2 regions of the Halomonas sp. McD50-4 genome follow, and region 1 is predicted to be linked to the other one. Evidence: predicted binding sites of a transcription regulator. Region 1 holds the regulator's gene; the other holds the start of a gene.
The links. The regulator FliA, encoded in region 1, starts transcription of late flagellar genes. The targets are predictions, from matches to a motif close to CTAAAGTTNNNNNNNNNNCNGCCGATA.

Region 1 (8,780 bases):
AGAGGGCCAGGTGCCTCGGTCCCGAGAGCTGACGACCTTCCTGATGCTGCTCGGGGGCGTGATAGGTCTATGGAGCATGGGGCAGATGCTCTATGACCAGCTTGGCATGGTGATGGAGCAGGCGTTCTTGTTCGAACGTCGCCAAGCCATGGAAACTACCTCGATGCTGGTCAACGCGCTGGACTTGGGGCAGCGAACGCTCATCGCGATGCTACCGCTCTTTCTGCTGCTCACGGTCATTGCGCTGGTAGCGCCCGCACTGTTGGGCGGCTGGCTCATTTCCTCCAAATCTCTCCAGCCCAAGTTCTCGAAGCTGAACCCGATCAAAGGGATCAAACGACTCTTTTCCACCCAAGCACTGGCCGAATTGGCAAAGGCTATCGCCAAGTCGGTACTGGTGGGAAGTGTGGCGTTCAGCTTTTTATATTTTAATATGGGGCGGTTTTTGGGACTGATGGATCAGCCCATTCAGCAGGCGCTGGTGAGCGCACTGAACATGGCCGCTCTGGCGGCTGGTCTCATCGTGTTGTCGCTGATCGTAGTGATTTTGATCGATGTGCCGTTCCAGCTATGGAACAACGCCAAGCAACTGCGTATGACCAAAGAAGAGGTCAAACAGGAGCACAAAGACTCCGAAGGCGACCCCCATGTCAAAGGGCGTATTCGCCAGCAGCAGCAAGCCATGGCGCGCGGACGCATGATGAGTAAAGTCCCCGACGCCGATGTCATCATCACCAACCCAACGCATTACGCGGTGGCACTGGTATACCAGGAGGGGCGTATGGGGGCCCCTCGGCTGGTGGCCAAAGGCGCGGACGCCGTGGCCGCACGTATCCGTGAAATAGGTGAAGAGTCTGGCGTTCCGAGATTGGAAGCAGCGCCATTGGCGCGTGCCCTGTATCATCATGTCGACTTAGAGGCCGAAGTGCCTGCCGAACTGTATACCGCCGTGGCCGAGGTCATGGCCTGGGCCTATCGCCTGAAGCACGTTGCACAGCAAGGAGGCGAGGTGCCCCCCACTCCCGATAATTTACCGGTTCCCCCGGAAATGGACAGTCCCGGCCGTCGTGCCGGTGGCAATGAGGCGCAAACATGAAAGGCTTAAGCCAGTTGATCAATCAGCGACCCTGGATGAATGACGTGAGCATGAAGCTGCTTGCGGGCCCGCTGCTGATTTTAATGATTCTGGGCATGATGATTCTGCCCCTCCCGCCGTTCGCGCTGGATCTGCTGTTCACGTTCAACATTGCGTTGTCCATCATGGTGTTGCTGGTCAGCATGTTTGCCGAAAAGCCGCTGGACTTCGCCGCTTTTCCGGCCGTCCTGCTGTTCACGACGCTGCTTCGCCTCTCGCTCAACGTGGCCTCCACCCGCGTGGTATTGATGGAAGGCCACGAAGGCGGTGATGCGGCGGGCAAGGTCATTGAGGCGTTCGGCACCTTCCTCGTCGGCGGTAATTTTGCAGTGGGGCTAGTCGTCTTCCTCATCTTGGTCATCATCAACTTCATGGTCATCACCAAAGGTGCGGGGCGTATCGCCGAAGTGGGCGCTCGCTTCGTGCTCGACGCCATGCCTGGCAAGCAGATGGCCATCGACGCCGACTTGAATGCTGGGTTAATTGGCGAAGATGAAGCGAAAAAGCGTCGCGCCGAGGTAGCCCAGGAAGCCGACTTCTACGGCTCCATGGACGGTGCCAGTAAATTCGTTCGTGGTGACGCGGTGGCGGGTCTGGTCATCATGGTGGTCAACATTATTGGTGGCCTGCTGATTGGCATGATGCAGCACGATCTGGGCTTTGCCGATGCCGCGCGTACCTATACGCTGCTGACGATTGGCGATGGCTTGGTGGCTCAGATCCCGGCTCTGGTCATCTCGACGGCTGCAGGCGTCACCGTGTCTCGGGTAAATACCGAGCAGGACGTTGGTCAGCAGATGATCAGCCAGCTGTTCGTCAATCCTCAGGTCATGATTCTAGCGGCGATGGTCATGGGGTTGCTCGGCCTGGTGCCCGGCATGCCCAATTTCGTATTCTTGGTCTTCACCGCGCTGCTGGGCGGCTTGGCGTGGTATCTGATGCGTCGCAAAGAGCAGACCTTGGTCAAAGAGGAGATCGCCACGGCGCCACCGCCTCTTCAAGAGACGCCAGAAGCCAGTTGGGAAGACGTACAGCTGGTTGACACGCTGGGTCTGGAAGTGGGCCACCGTTTGATTCCGCTGGTAGATTCGCGGCAAAAAGGGGAGTTGCTGGGGCGCATTAAAAGCGTCCGTAAGAAATTCGCCCAGGAGGTGGGCTTTTTGCCCCCGGTGGTACACATTCGCGATAACTTAGAACTGCCGCCCAATACCTACGTGCTTTCCATGAAAGGCGCCGAAATCGGCCGTGCCGACGCGCAGCCCGGCAAATGGCTGGCCATCGACCCCGGCCAAGTGTCCGGTGAGCTACAAGGCACGCCAACGCAAGACCCAGCCTTTGGACTGCCTGCGGTATGGATCGATGGCAACCAGCGCGAGCACGCTCAGGTCTACGGCTATACGGTCGTGGATGCCAGCACGGTGATCGCCACCCATCTGAACCATCTGCTGCACCGTCACTCTCCCGAGATGCTGGGGCGGCAAGAAGTGCAAAAGCTGCTGGACAAACTGGGCGAAGACCAAAAATCGCTGGTCGAAGAGGTGGTGCCCAAAGCGATCTCTCTGACCGTGTTGCAGCGAATTTTGCAGAACCTGCTGGATGAAGACGTCTCGATTCGCGATATGCGCACGGTGTTGGACACCTTGGCTGAGTATGCGGGACAACAGAAAGACCCCAATGAGCTGACCGCTCTGGTGCGTATCGCGCTGGGTCGCGCGATTACACAACAGTGGTTTGCTGGCCAGGAGACCCTGCACGTCATGGGACTGGACGCGCAGCTCGAACAAGTATTGATGCAGGCCATGAACGGTAACGGGGCCATGGAGCCGGGGCTGGCGGATACGTTGATGAATCAGGCACAGCAGGCGCTCGAGAAGCACGAAGGCAGTGGTGAAGCGCCCGTGCTGGTCGTTCAACACTCGTTGCGCGCGGTGCTATCGCGCTTCCTACGCCGCCGGATGCGCCACTTGGTGGTGATGTCCCAGGCAGAAATTCCCGACGACCGCACCCTGCGCGTGACCACCCTGGTCGGTGGCCGCTAAATTGGTAACAGGTGAACCATGAGCGTGAGACGTTTTGTCGGAGCCAATAGTCGCGATGTCATGCGCCAAGTGCGCGAAATACTGGGTGACGATGCCTTGATCGTCGCTAATCGCCGCACCGAAGGCGGCGTTGAAATTCTGGCCATGGCCGACGACGCGGTCGACCAGTTCGATCCGTCACCCGCAGAGCCTTCAGAAGTATCGCGAGACGCCCCGGCGCCCGCCGCGGCTTTCTCACTGCCGACACAGCCAGATCCGCTGGAGGCAATGAGCGAGCGCCTGCTCCGAGAAATGCAGGACATGCGCGAGCTGCTCTCTCGCCGTCAGCCGATGGTGGAGTCGCCGCGCGGCACTCAAACGACGTATGAATATCTGCTAGCCATGCTGGTGCGGGTGGGCTTTAGCGCCGAACTCAGCCATGAGGTGCTCGAAGCGCTGCCCGAGGAGTTATTGACCCAGGAAGGCGGCCATGACGCTGCCAGCGCTTGGCTGCGCGAACAGCTCATAGCGCGGCTGAAGGTGCTGGCGCACGAAGATCGCTTTTTCGATCAAACCGGCATCGTGGCGCTGGTAGGGCCTACTGGGGTCGGTAAAACCACGACCACGGCCAAACTGGCGGCGCGTTTCGTCATGCGCCATGGCACTCGTCCGGTGGCGCTCGTGACCACTGATAGCTTCCGCATCGGTGCCCACGAGCAGCTACGCATCTACGCCCGACTGTTGGATACGCCGATGTACGCGCTCGACGCAGAACAGCCTATCGACGAGCTGGTCGGCCGATTGCAAGGCAAACAGTGGGTCATCATCGATACCGTTGGGATGAGCCAACGAGATCAGCGCGTGATCGAGCAGATTGCGCACTTGCAGGGCGGACAGTCGACCGTACGGCTGGTGCTATTGCTCAATGCGGCCAGCCAGCCAGAGACCCTGGAAGAGGTGGTGTTGCGCTACCGTCAGGCAGCGCGGGCCGCAGGGGCCGAGCTCGACGACTGCATCATCACCAAGCAGGACGAGGCCGGGCGACTGGCGCCCGTTCTGGATATCGTAATGCGCCACGGCATGCGCGTACTGTTTGGATCACACGGCCAGCAGGTGCCGGAAGACATGGCCGTGGCCACGCCTTCTGGCCTGATCGACCAAGCGCTCTCGGCCAGTTCGAGCGCTTCGATGGATCAAGGCGGCCCGGCCAGCGCGCCGAGCCTGCCGCGCTGGTCGCGGGATGTGCTAGGCCAGGGGCGCCGGCTGACGTCGGTACTGACTCGGCTGCGCCAACGGGTCGCCGATTTTCACCGTTTGGAGGCCGCCTGGGACATCGCTGCGCTGCCCAGCGTGGTGCAGGATCAGCGTTTAGACACGCTGCTGGCTGGCGCGGAAGCGACCCACGATGCCATGGGCGTCGTATGGTCGCCCAGGCGCAACGAGCGCAACTGTGACTGGTCGATGCCGGACGTGGCGCTCGACGATCAAGGGGCATGGTTGGCACTGACGCGTTTGCAGCATCGCCAACCTGCTGGGTGGCAACCACGATTGGCGGGCTGCGCGGCAGACATCGCCGTTCATCTGCTGCCTACCCTGCCGGAGTCCGACGCGCTGGCATGGCTTAACGACCAGCGCTTGACCTGGGTCAGCGCCGTCAACGCCGGTCAGCGTGTACACTGCCAGGGCGAGCGTCATACCCTGCGCACGCTGTTTCAAGAGAGTACGCTCACCCACCGTGTTGCCATTCGTTTTCGTGGTCAACGCATGCAGCTGTCGACAGCCTACGTGGAGGCCCACGATGCCACCGGCAACGCGGTGCTGGCCTGGGTGGGCGACGTGTGCGATCCAGAAAGCAGCAAGCGTGTCGTGCGCCGCTACTGGCTAACTCCCGCGCGTCTAGGCAGCGACGTTGTATCGCTACTGGTCATTCAGTTACAGAGTGATGGGCTATCCGCGTTGACCAAGCGTGCCTGGCAGCAGCTAAAAGAGGCGGATGGCGGCGAGGTGAGCAGCGAGCTACGCCTGCTCATGGCCAGCGGCGCCGCCGCTGTAGCCAGTCACTTGGATTTGGCCGATGACGACGCGGTGCAAGCGTTGCGAGCCGACCTGTTGCGCCTGCTGGGCAGTCAGCGTAAACGCCGCGATACGGCGCTACTCGACGCCTTGGTGCACGTGTTGATGGCACGCGATGCCATTCGCCAGCTCGGTAGCGTCAGTCGCGAGGACCTGATATGAGCGGCCAGGATCAAGCGGCGGGCCTGCGGAAATGGGCCGATCTACAGCGTCAGCAGCGAGCCGCACAGGACGAACCACAAGATACCCATGCGTCCGCCGCTCCTGCCTCGCCGGTCAGTACTGAAGAGGCGGCGGTGCATACCCAAGACGCTCTGGCGCCCACTGTCGCTGCCGCCACTGAACCGGCGACGGTGACGCCACCGCGCCCTCAGAAACCGCTGGTGGTGATAGGGCTACCGCATACCGGCGCCGCACAAGTCGATAAAGTGCGTGGACGTTTGGGGCAGTGGTCGGCGTTGGGGCGTCAGTGGGCGGGCGACCCGCAGGATTGGCAGATTCAGGTCGTCATGGCCGATACGCCGTCGCTGGCCATGCTGGCGAAGGAGCATGCACGATGGGCGCTATGGGTCACTAGCGATGCCGATGGCTTTGCCAGCATGTACCGTGTGCTTCGAAAAGTGCGAGAGCATGGCGGTCCGCGACGCCTGCTGGCACTCCATGAACCGCACCTGCCGCGTCAGGGGCTGCTGGAGAACTTGCGTGACGCCGCCGCTTACTATTTGGATATCGAGCTTTTGTTGCTTGCACGTTGAGACAGATGATCGGCTTGCTGTCGTTAGCGACCTACGCCGAATAGAGGGCCCGCGTATGAGGCTATTTGCCCGACAGACGTTGATAAAAGCCGTAAAGTTGTTAACAGTGAAAAGGGTGAGCCCCTACGCAGCGATGCTGGCAACCATCATGTGGGTCGTTAGCGTCGAGGCGGCAACGGGTAGCTGGAGCCGAGACGTGCCTGGCGTGTTGGTCGCCATGAGCGACCGCACCAGTCAGAGCCAGGCCATTTCGCCACCAGCAGGCATCCCGCTGGGAGGAGCGACGCTAACGCGCGTGCAGTGGCGGTTCGAAACCCCACCGAGTCACCCCGTCAACGCTTGGTTGTGTCACCCTGAGCGCTGCGTGGCACTGTCGGGCATGCGCGGCAGTACCACTGCGCTGGAAGGCATGTTGGCAAATGCGCCGCTGCACTTTCGGTTTGCACTGTCGCCGGGCCAGCGGCCAGTGAGGGTGCAGGGGCTACAGGTGATAGTGAATTATCGGTAAAGGCCGTTCAGCCGCGAGGCACGAGGATGTATACAGCACAAGGCAGGATCAAACAAAGTGAGCTGTTGACCCAATACATGCCACTGGTGCGACGTCAGGCCTTAACGCTGCAGGTAAGATTGCCCGCAAGTATTGAGCTAGATGATCTGATCCAGGCAGGCATGGTGGGGCTATTAGAGGCGCTGGGACGCTTCGATGCTGCCCAGGGTGCCACGTTCGCGACGTTCGCCAGCCAGCGGATTCGCGGTGCCATGATGGACGAGCTGCGCACTCGCGACTGGCTGCCGCGCAGCGTACGTCGTTCGGCGCGGGCAGTGGACGATGCGGTACGCCGCTTGGAGCAGCAGTTGGGCCGCCCCCCTGAAGAGGGTGAAATTGCCCGCGAGCTGGAGATGCCCCTGAGCGAGTACCAGCAGCTGTTGAATGACACCAACAGTGGTCAACTGCTGCCGTTCGAAGAGCTGGTCGCCGATGGCGGTGAGCCGGCGGGTGACGATGCCCAGCATCGGCCGTTTGACCAATTGCTTGATGAGCAGCAGCGACACACCTTGATCGAGGCCATCGAGGCATTACCCGAGCGTGAAAAGCTGCTGATGGCGCTCTATTACCAAGAAGAGATGAACCTTAAAGAGGTCGGCGCGGTGCTGGGCGTCACCGAATCGCGGGTCTCCCAGCTACACAGTCAGGCGGTGAGCCGTCTGCGCGCGCGTTTACGCGATCACGATGAATCCTAATACCCACTCACCCTACTCGGCGAGGAGCCGTTGATGAACCCATCTACGTTGATCGGTATCTTTGCCAGCATGTTGCTGCTGGTAAGCGTGCTGTTCTTTACTGCAGAGTCGCCCGAAAGTTTTATCAATGTGCCGGGACTGGCCATCGTCATCACCGGTACGCTGGCGGCGACCTTCATCAGCTATCCGTTGAAAGAAGTGCTGCGAGTGGTGCGTTTGGTGGGCTTGGTGTTCCGCCGTGAGAATACCTATGTGCGGGACGACATCAACGAGCTGGTGTCCATGTCGCGGCTCTGGTTCAAAGGTGACGTGCGGGCCGTCGAACGGGAGCTCGAGCACACCCGCAACCCGTTTCTACGAACCGGTATTCAACTTGTGATCGCCAATACCAAAGAGGATGAGATTTTCGACATGCTGCGCTGGCGTATCGCCCGCTTGAAAGCCCGCGAACACGCCGAAGCGCAAATTTTTCGCACCATGGCGACCTACGCGCCCGCTTTCGGCATGATCGGCACGTTAGTGGGGCTGGTCAACATGCTCGAAGTCATGGATGCCGGAGACCTTCAGGTCATCGGCCCCCGCATGGCGGTAGCACTGCTGACCACCTTCTACGGTATCTTGCTGGCCAACCTCGTGTTCAAGCCCATTGCCGTCAAGCTGGAGCGGCGCACCGAGGAGCGGTTGATTACCATGAACATGGTGCTCGAAGGGATTTCATTGATCACCAAGCGCCGCTTGCCATCGTTCATTGAAGAGACGCTCAACTCCTTCGTAGCGAACTACCACGATGAGATCCGGGACGCCAACGTCAAACCCCGCCCCGACGTTGGCTCCGCATTGAAAGGGTAGCGCCATGCTTGACCGCGACTCACGGCATGCCCTGGAGCTGCCCGCTGCAGTGGGTGAGAGTGACGAGAGCTGGCTAACCAGCTACTTGGACGTACTCACACTGCTCATCACGCTGTTCGTTCTGCTGCTAGCCTTGGCGCCGCCGAGCGGCGGCGAAGGGCAGAGCCACGAGGCCCTGAGCGTCGCCAGCGCCGTGACCTCACTGCCGCTCGCTAGCTTGGCCACGGGTATTCAGCCACGCCATGAAGGGTTGCAACCTCATATGGCGGGACTCGACATTCCCGGTGTAAGCGTCTCGCAAGGTCAAGAGGGCGTGACGCTGCGCATCGACGACAGCCTTTTGTTTCCCAGCGGCAACGATGTGCTAACGCCCCAAGGGCAAGATGTGTTAGAACGACTCTCTTCCGTGCTGGCGACTTTCGATGGGCAAATCTCCGTTGAAGGTCATACCGATAACGTGCCTATCTCGACGCCGAGGTTTCCATCGAACTGGGAGCTCTCAGTAGGCCGTGCCATTGCGGTCGTGCGCCAATTAGAGCGGCAAGGCATTGCCATTTCACGTATGCGGGCGGTCGGTTATGCCGACACCCAACCCATGGAAAGTAACGCTACCTCGGAAGGGCGAGCAGCCAACCGGCGCGTTGAACTGCTGCTGAGGCAGCAGGTCGAGGGGTAAAGCACTATCTCGAGGCTATCTGCGTGTCGAAG
Region 2 (7,847 bases), on a different contig from region 1:
GCTTGAAGGTTCGCTGAAAATGAGGCTGATCGTTGAACCCTGCCGTGAGCGCCGCCTCGACGATGGGCTGACCCTGCCTCAGCACCGCCTGCCCTAACTGAATACGCTGATCGATCAAATAGGCATGGGGCGTCAGGCCGTAGTGCTGCTTGAACGCGCGAATCAAATGCCCCGTGCTGTACCCCGTTTGCTGGGATAACTCTTCCAGCGAAATATCGCGGGCGCAGTGCGTGCGCAAATAGTCTGCCACTTGGGCCAGCAGTTCAGGCGTCGGCGCGGGTGCCAGAGGTGGCTCCTCCGCCAGTTCGCTCATCAGCGTAGTGAGATAGGCGGTGACTGCCTGCCGCTTGCGCTCGATCGCGACGTGCTCATCCAACAAACCGCCGGCCATCTCGCAAAACGAGTGGAAGAGACTCGGCCGGCGGATGACCGCAGTCGCAATGTCTTGCCACTCTGGCGCAGGTAGTAGGCCAAGCCCATAGCGCAACTCGCTCATCCAGCGAGCATCCACATACAGCATGAGGTACGCCCAAGGCTGGTTGGCGATGGGGTTACAGGCATGCACCCAGTGAGGGTTCATCATGACCAGGTCACCGGCACGAATCTGATGTGAGGCATCGCGATAACGAAACGTACTGACCCCGGCGGTCACGGCCCCCAGCGACCAATGCGCATGGCTGTGAGGGGCATAACATACCTGCCGCGCATCCTGAATCTTGCGCAGTTCGACGTGGGGCATACGCTCGTCACGCCAGAAAATAGGCTGTGCTCTATTCATGTTCACCTATCCGTCCACCCTCGTCTTGACCGCTGCTCTTCCCCACTAAACATGGCGATAAATCACCAGAAGACGATGACCCAACCGTTGCTCTAATAGCTCCGCTTGCTGGGGGCTCACCGCGCCCGTTCTGGGGTTAATCGCCGTGAGAGAAAAGCGTGAAAACCCTTGCATAAAGGAGTAGTCGAGTTGGTTCACGCTGGTCACACTTCCACAGCATGGAAGCGTTTGCGGCATTAGCCCAAACCCGCGCACTAAATCGTAATCTTGATCCATCAGAAGATGCCACTGGGGAAGGGTCAGCTCCTGCCCACACAGGTGACAACGAACGTACTCAAAATTACTGCCGCAGTCATGAAACTGCACGTATTCAGACACGGCGGCGGCAAGCGATTCGGCTTCCGGCATCCATTGCCATAACGTCTCCTTAGCACGGGATACCTGCTCCTCCGCGGGCAGGTAATGCGGGTCTGCTGGAATAAAAACGATGTGGTGATCGCTCATAGGGTTCGATCCATGACACATGAAGACGCTTACTGACTACTTCCCAGAACCACTATGGCACTTTTGAGCGGTGCTCTCTATAAAAGTACCGCCATGCCCTAACGCTGCCCGCCGCATGGTCTACGCTGGACAATACCCTTTTCCATGCACAGTATGGGCCGCCGAAAGGATCGGCAACGCCATTCAAGTCAGGAGGACACCATGGCCAGTCAACCCCCGACACATCGGGATGCGGTGAAACTGTTCGCCCGCTTGGGCTACGCCTCGCGGGGGATCGTGTATTTACTGGTAGGCGGCTTAGCCGCGCTCGCCGCGTTAGGCCAGGGCGGCCAAACCGAAGGCAGTCGTGGCGCACTAGAGAGCGTATTGGCCGCCCCATTCGGCAAAGTAATGCTGGGTATCATTGCCCTTGGGCTAGTGGGCTACGCCACTTGGCGCACACTGCAAGCGCTTCAAGACACCGACGGCCATGGCAGTCAACCCAAAGGGTTGGCGATCCGCGCGGGATTGCTGGTCAGTGCCGTGACGCACACGCTGCTGGCTTTTTTTGCGGCTCAGTTGATCGTCAGCTTGGGTGCATCCGGTGGCTCTGGCAGCGGCTCACAGGATGCCGCTGGCTGGCTGATGCAGCAGCCATTAGGTCGCTGGCTGGTCGCTGCGGTAGGCGCAGTCTTGATTGGCGCAGGCATTGCCCATGCCATTAAAGGGTGGAAAGCCAAATTCGACCGCCACTTCTCCATGCCCACTCACGTGCAGCGTTGGGCATACCCCGTCTGTCGCTTTGGCTTGGCGGTGCGGGGTCTCGTCTTTGTGATCGTGGGCAGCCTATTTATCATCGCGGCGTACCAATACAATCCTAGCCAAGCAGGCGGCACGGCGGAAGCCTTGAGCACGCTGAGACACCAAGCCTTCGGCCAGTGGCTGCTTGCGTTCGTTGCCATCGGGCTGTTCGCATTCGGCGTGTATAGCCTCCTCACGGCGATTTATCGCCGCATCAACCCTTCCGTATAGCGACTCGACCCATGGCCTTCACTTCCACGCGAACCAAGCAGTGGTTCGAGCGTATCAACGGCTCGAAAAACATGCTGTGGCTGCTCGCCACGCTCTCTTTCCTAGAGACCATCATTTTGCCGATTCCCATCGAACTCGTGCTGATTCCGCTCATGGCGGTGAATCGTCAACGCATTTGGGCAATGGCCACCGCCACCACGCTGGGCTGTTTAGCGGCGTCCATCGTCGGTTACGGCGTGGGCATGGTGTTGTACCAGTCCGTCGGCACTTGGTTCATCGACTTCATGGGAATGCAGCAAAGCTATCAGGCGTTTCAGAGCTTTTTCGACCAATACGGCTTTGCCGCCATTTTAGCGATTGGCATTTTGCCGATTCCGTTCCAGGTGGCGATGATTACCGCTGGGCTCTCGGGCTACCCGATCGTGCTGTTCGCCCTGGCAGCACTGATGGCTCGCGGGCTGCGCTACTATGGCCTGGCGTGGCTGGTACATCGTTTTGGGCACCGAGTGGAAAGCATGTGGAAACGCCACGCGCTGAAGACCAGCCTAGCGCTGGGCAGTGTGGTGCTTCTGTTGGTGCTGGGGATGCAGGCGCTGGCGGGGCTGATCGTGTAGAAAACACAATAGCCGCCAACGTTGGCGGCTATTGATGGGCGATCGAATCACGTTACTGCACGTAGTAGCCGCTCACTCGCCACGTGCCCTCTTCCAGATGTGGCGTGACGACTTCGACCACGCGCTGGTTGTTCGTGAACTGGGTTTGAAAAGCGAACTCTTTGTAGTCGTTGCGCGGCGCCCCAGGCATCGAGGTGTACTGCGACATGCGGATGCGCCGCCGCGACTCGACGCTGCCCAAATCGTTGCGGGCCAGCGTCACCACGCGCTGCAGCATGGTGGGGGAAAGCGGCGTCTTCAACAGCGGTGACGACTTTTCCCAAGCCTGCTCATATTCACCTTGATCGATCGCTTCCAGCCAAGCGAGCGCGGCCGCTTCCGCCGCCTCGGTGGTAGACGCCTGCACATAAGAAGTCATCGCCAGGAGCAACGCAGAGAGAATGAGAGCAAAGGGTTTTGGCATGGCAGCCTCGTATGGCAATCGAATGTGTCGTGCGACTTTAGTAGTTATCGGACCATCACACGATTTCTTTAATCACATTAACCCTAAAGCGCTAGCCAAACTGTGAAAGAGTGCAAACTTGATCGCCGCTTGGCCAAGCCACTCCTACGCCTTCTCAAACCCCAACCGCTCGTTTACTATGCGCCTCCTCATTTATGTCAGCCCTCACCATTAGGCCACTATGTCCGTCAACGCGCTCTACACCGACCTGTCTGGCTACTACGATTTGATGTGCGTCGACATCGACTACCAGGCCCAGAGCAACGCCATTCGTCGTCTGCATCAGATTTTTGGCAACGAAGGCAAACGCCATCTGGATGTCGCCTGCGGCACCGGCCCCCACGTGCGTCATTTTCTGGATGCTGGCTTCACCAGCAGTGGCTTGGACATCAACCAGCCGATGTTGGATATCGCCGCCCAACGCTGCCCAGAGGCAAGCTTCTCACTGCAGGACATGAGCCGCTTCGAGGTCGATGAGCCGCTGGACCTCATCACCTGCTTTCTCTACTCCATCCACTACAACGATGGCCTGGGCAAGCTCGGCGACTGCATCGCCAGCGCTCACCGCGCCTTGAACGAGGGCGGCGTGTTCTGCTTCAACGCGGTGGATAAACAGCGAATCGATAACGAGCTGTTCGTCAAGCACACGGCCCAGCAGGCGGAGGAGACGTTCTCTTTCCGCTCGGGATGGCACTACAGCGGCCAGGGGGAGCGGCAGTCGCTGCGGCTGAGCATCGAAAAAACCACGGCGGAGACAACGCAAGTGTGGCATGACGAGCACCCCATGGTGGCCGTCAGTTTTAGCGAACTCATCGCCCTGCTGGAGCCTACCTTCGAGGTGCACGTGTTCGAGCACGATTACCAGACCATCACGCCCTGGGATAACGTCTCAGGCAATGCGATCTTCGTATGTGTGAAGCGCGAGCGCCTAGCTTAACCGTTATCGTTGGGGCGAAGCTGCCGCTGGACGCCCATCAAGAAATTACGCAGCATTTGGTCTTTGCACTCGCGGTAATTCTTGTGGCTGGGCTTGCGGAAAAACGCGCTGAGTTCGTGAGGGCTAAGCGGCAGGCCCATCTGATCGAACACCTCTAAAATATCCTCCGCCTTCATGTTCAGCGCGATGCGCAGTTTCTGGAACACCATGTTGTTGTTCAACTGCGCTTCCGGGGCAGGCGGTGGGCCTTCGCGCTTGCCCCGCTTGAAGCTGATGAAACCGTTCAAAAACGCCGCTAGCTCTTTGTTCTTCATGGTCACGAAGGCGTCGTCTTCATCTTTTTTCAGCCATGCCGTCACCTGCTCCTGGGTCACGTTCACGTCCGCCAGGGCGAAGATCTTGACGATGGTGTTATCTTTTAAGTCGAAGGTGTAGCGAATACGGCGAAAAATATCGTTATTGGTCAAAATGGGGTCCTAGGCGTGGGTGAGCGTGGCCAGCAGGTCATCGATTTCTGCTTTCAGCTCGTTATCTTCGATCGTTTGGGCGCTGGCCTGGGCCTGCTGCAAGCGTTCAATGGCCGCCTGGTTGTCGCCCAGCTCCACGTGCAGCGCCGCCATGGAAAGCCCAATCGAAGCGATATGATCGTTCGACTGCTTCACGACCGCTTTATCCAGCGCTTTTTGGTAGATGGGCAGCGCGTCCTCTAGCTCTTCGGTGAAGTCGGCCAGAGTCTCCCACTGCTCCGGGTGGTCTTTCTCGGTGTTCTCGTGCTCGGTGCAGATCGCCTCAAGCTCGGCATACAGCGCTTCAAACGTGGCGCGGTCATCTTTGGCAGCCGCCTTCATCAGCTTTTCGGCGAGCTCGTACACCGCCTTGTAAATTTTGGTGTTAATCATCGACCACGACTCTGTTCATTCGGAATGGATGCAAAACGACCCACATGCATGTGCGTTTAGCGTCATGACAGGATTATACCTGGTTGGGATGGAGGCACGGGCAAAGGTGGAGTGGAAATAAACGCGTATTCGAGCGTCGAACGGCTGATTTTACGCTATGCTGCACCACTTTTTTTATTTTCGACACCCCATACGCCACTCTGTCAGAGCTTCTCATGCCCTTTTCAACCCTAGGCTTGTCCCGCCCGCTCGTTCAGGCGATTACTGAACTCGGTTACCAAACGCCAACGCCCATCCAAGAACAAGCGATTCCTGCCATTCTGTCGGGCAAAGATTTAATCGCCACCGCACAAACCGGCACGGGCAAAACCGCGGCTTTTGTGTTGCCGCTGCTGGAACAGTTCAGCAAAGCCGCAGAACCGCTGCGCGGTAAACGCATTCGCGCACTCATCCTTGTACCCACTCGCGAGCTGGCGGTTCAGGTGGACGCCAGCGTGGCGCAATACGCCAAGCATACCCCGCTCACCTCAATGGCCGCGTACGGCGGTGTGGATACCGCGCCGCAAAAAGAGCGCTTGATCGAAGGGGTGGATATTCTGGTCGCCACACCGGGCAGGCTGCTGGATTTGGCGCACCAGCGCGCGCTGCACTTCGATGAACTGCAAGTCATGGTATTGGACGAAGCAGACAGAATGGTCGATATGGGCTTTGTCGATGATATCCACAAAATCATCGTGCGCCTGCCAGAGAACCGACAGAACCTGCTGTTCACGGCCACCATGACCAACGATGTGCGCGCCATCGCCCACGCGTTTTCAGACAGCAAAATGACCGACATGGCGGCGAACATCTCCATTACGCCCAACGTGCGCGCCGCCGCCACCATCAAACAGTGGCTGATCACGGTCGACAAAGACACCAAGTCCGCCCTGCTAAGCCACTTGATCAACGAGCAAGCGTGGGATCAGGCGCTGATCTTCGTAGAGAAAAAGCACAGTGCCGCCAAGCTGGTGGCCCAGCTGGAAAAGCGCGGTATTCAAGCGGATTCCATCCATGGCGGCAGAAGCCAGGCCATGCGCGAAAAGGTGTTGGGTCAGTTCAAATCGGGCGAACTGAAGTACTTGGTGGCCACCGGCGTCGCCGCTCGGGGGTTGGATATTGGCGAGCTCAGCCGCGTGGTGAATTACGATTTACCCTTCCAGCCAGAAGAGTACATCCACCGCATTGGCCGCACCGGCCGCGCGGGTGCTTCCGGTGAAGTGATCTCGCTGGTCGATATCAGCGACTTTAAAAACCTGTGTGCGATTGAAAGGCGTTTGAAAAACACGATTGAGCGCAAAGAAGTGGAAGGGTTCCCGGTTAAGAAAGCCGTGCCCGCGTCTAACTTGAACCACGTTAAAAAAAGTAGCCGTTAAGCGTTCACCAAGAAGCTCACCTATTAGTTGAATTCAGAAGTCATGGGTGAGCTTCACCTCTACTCAGCGGGCGAAAAAGCATTCAACAGCTCGGCATTCGTCGGGTATTTCTCTAACAGCGCAAGCAGCTTCTGCGCGCCTTCTATAGGCTTAAGCGGCGTTAACGCTCTGCGCAGTGTCCTTACTTTTTCTAACTCCTTCGCATCTATCAACAGCTCTTCTCGGCGGGTACTGCTTTTGGCAATATCAATCGCCGGGAAAATTCGCTGATTGGCCACGTCCCGTGATAGCACCAGCTCCACATTGCCCGTGCCCTTAAACTCCTCGAAAATCACCTGATCCATTCGGCTTCCCGTCTCCACCAGCACGGTGGCTAGAATGGTGAGCGATCCGCCGTTTTCGATCTTCCGCGCCGAGCCAAACAGCTTGCGCGGTATTTCCATCGCTCGGGCATCCAGCCCACCCGACATCGTGCGCCCGTTGCCACGCTGCTCGGCATTATGCACCCGGGAAAGTCGGGTTAACGAGTCGATCACGATCATCACGTCGTTCCCCTCGCCTGCCTGCTGATGCGCTTTATCCAGCAGGTGATCGGCCATCCGCACATGGTGAGCGTAGTTTTCATCGGACGACGAGGCATGTACTTCTGCCGACACGCTGCGCTTAAAATCGGTGACTTCTTCCGGACGCTCATCGATCAACAAGGCATACAGTTTTATCTCCGGGTAAGCCTCTGCCACGGCTTGGCAGATATGCTTTAACAGCGTCGTTTTGCCAGAGCCGGGCGGTGCCACAATCAACCCCCGCTGCCCCATGCCAATGGGCGTAATCAAATCCATCGCCCGCACAGTGCGCGGCTGATCACTGGGCGCTAGATACAGGCGTGGGGAAGGATGGATAGCGGTGCCGTTGAGGAAGCGTGTTATGGGGTCGTTGGGGGTTGGGTCTTCGACTGCGTTGGTAGGTTTGGGCTGTGGAGGTCTTTTGGTTTTTAGCGTGAGGGTTTTGCGGGTCATGGGTTGGGGCCGTCTTGTCAAAGTGGGGATTCGTGGTTGGCCATGTTCGCGATTACTCGACGGCGGATGTAAAACCTAGGCAGGATATTCAACGCTCTCTCTGACGGAACACAGCTTCTTTTCGGGCTGCTGGATATTTACCGACGCTAGCACAATACGGATGGCATAGGG

Region 2: a site for FliA is predicted at 3,416-3,442, ahead of MHM85_RS11060 (DUF4019 domain-containing protein). Genes of this name have one in related genera too.

What each region holds. Positions count from the first base shown of each region.
Region 1 is NZ_JAKRFG010000011.1:102,359-111,138, reverse strand. It holds gene flhB (flagellar biosynthesis protein FlhB) at 1-1,096, shown strand, start outside; gene flhA (flagellar biosynthesis protein FlhA) at 1,093-3,174, shown strand; gene flhF (flagellar biosynthesis protein FlhF) at 3,193-5,388, shown strand; gene MHM85_RS13855 (hypothetical protein) at 5,385-5,981, shown strand; gene MHM85_RS13850 (flagellar protein FlhE) at 6,097-6,489, shown strand; gene MHM85_RS13845 (RNA polymerase sigma factor FliA) at 6,516-7,223, shown strand; gene MHM85_RS13840 (MotA/TolQ/ExbB proton channel family protein) at 7,257-8,072, shown strand; gene MHM85_RS13835 (OmpA family protein) at 8,077-8,748, shown strand; gene MHM85_RS13830 (sensor domain-containing diguanylate cyclase) at 8,772-8,780, shown strand, end outside.
Region 2 is NZ_JAKRFG010000008.1:31,160-39,006, forward strand. It holds gene MHM85_RS11040 (AraC family transcriptional regulator) at 1-778, opposite strand, end outside; gene MHM85_RS11045 (hypothetical protein) at 824-1,282, opposite strand; gene MHM85_RS11050 (DUF1206 domain-containing protein) at 1,484-2,293, shown strand; gene MHM85_RS11055 (VTT domain-containing protein) at 2,305-2,907, shown strand; gene MHM85_RS11060 (DUF4019 domain-containing protein) at 2,960-3,370, opposite strand; gene MHM85_RS11065 (class I SAM-dependent methyltransferase) at 3,591-4,346, shown strand; gene MHM85_RS11070 (DUF1456 family protein) at 4,343-4,813, opposite strand; gene MHM85_RS11075 (tetratricopeptide repeat protein) at 4,823-5,245, opposite strand; gene MHM85_RS11080 (DEAD/DEAH box helicase) at 5,461-6,660, shown strand; gene rho (transcription termination factor Rho) at 6,720-7,676, opposite strand.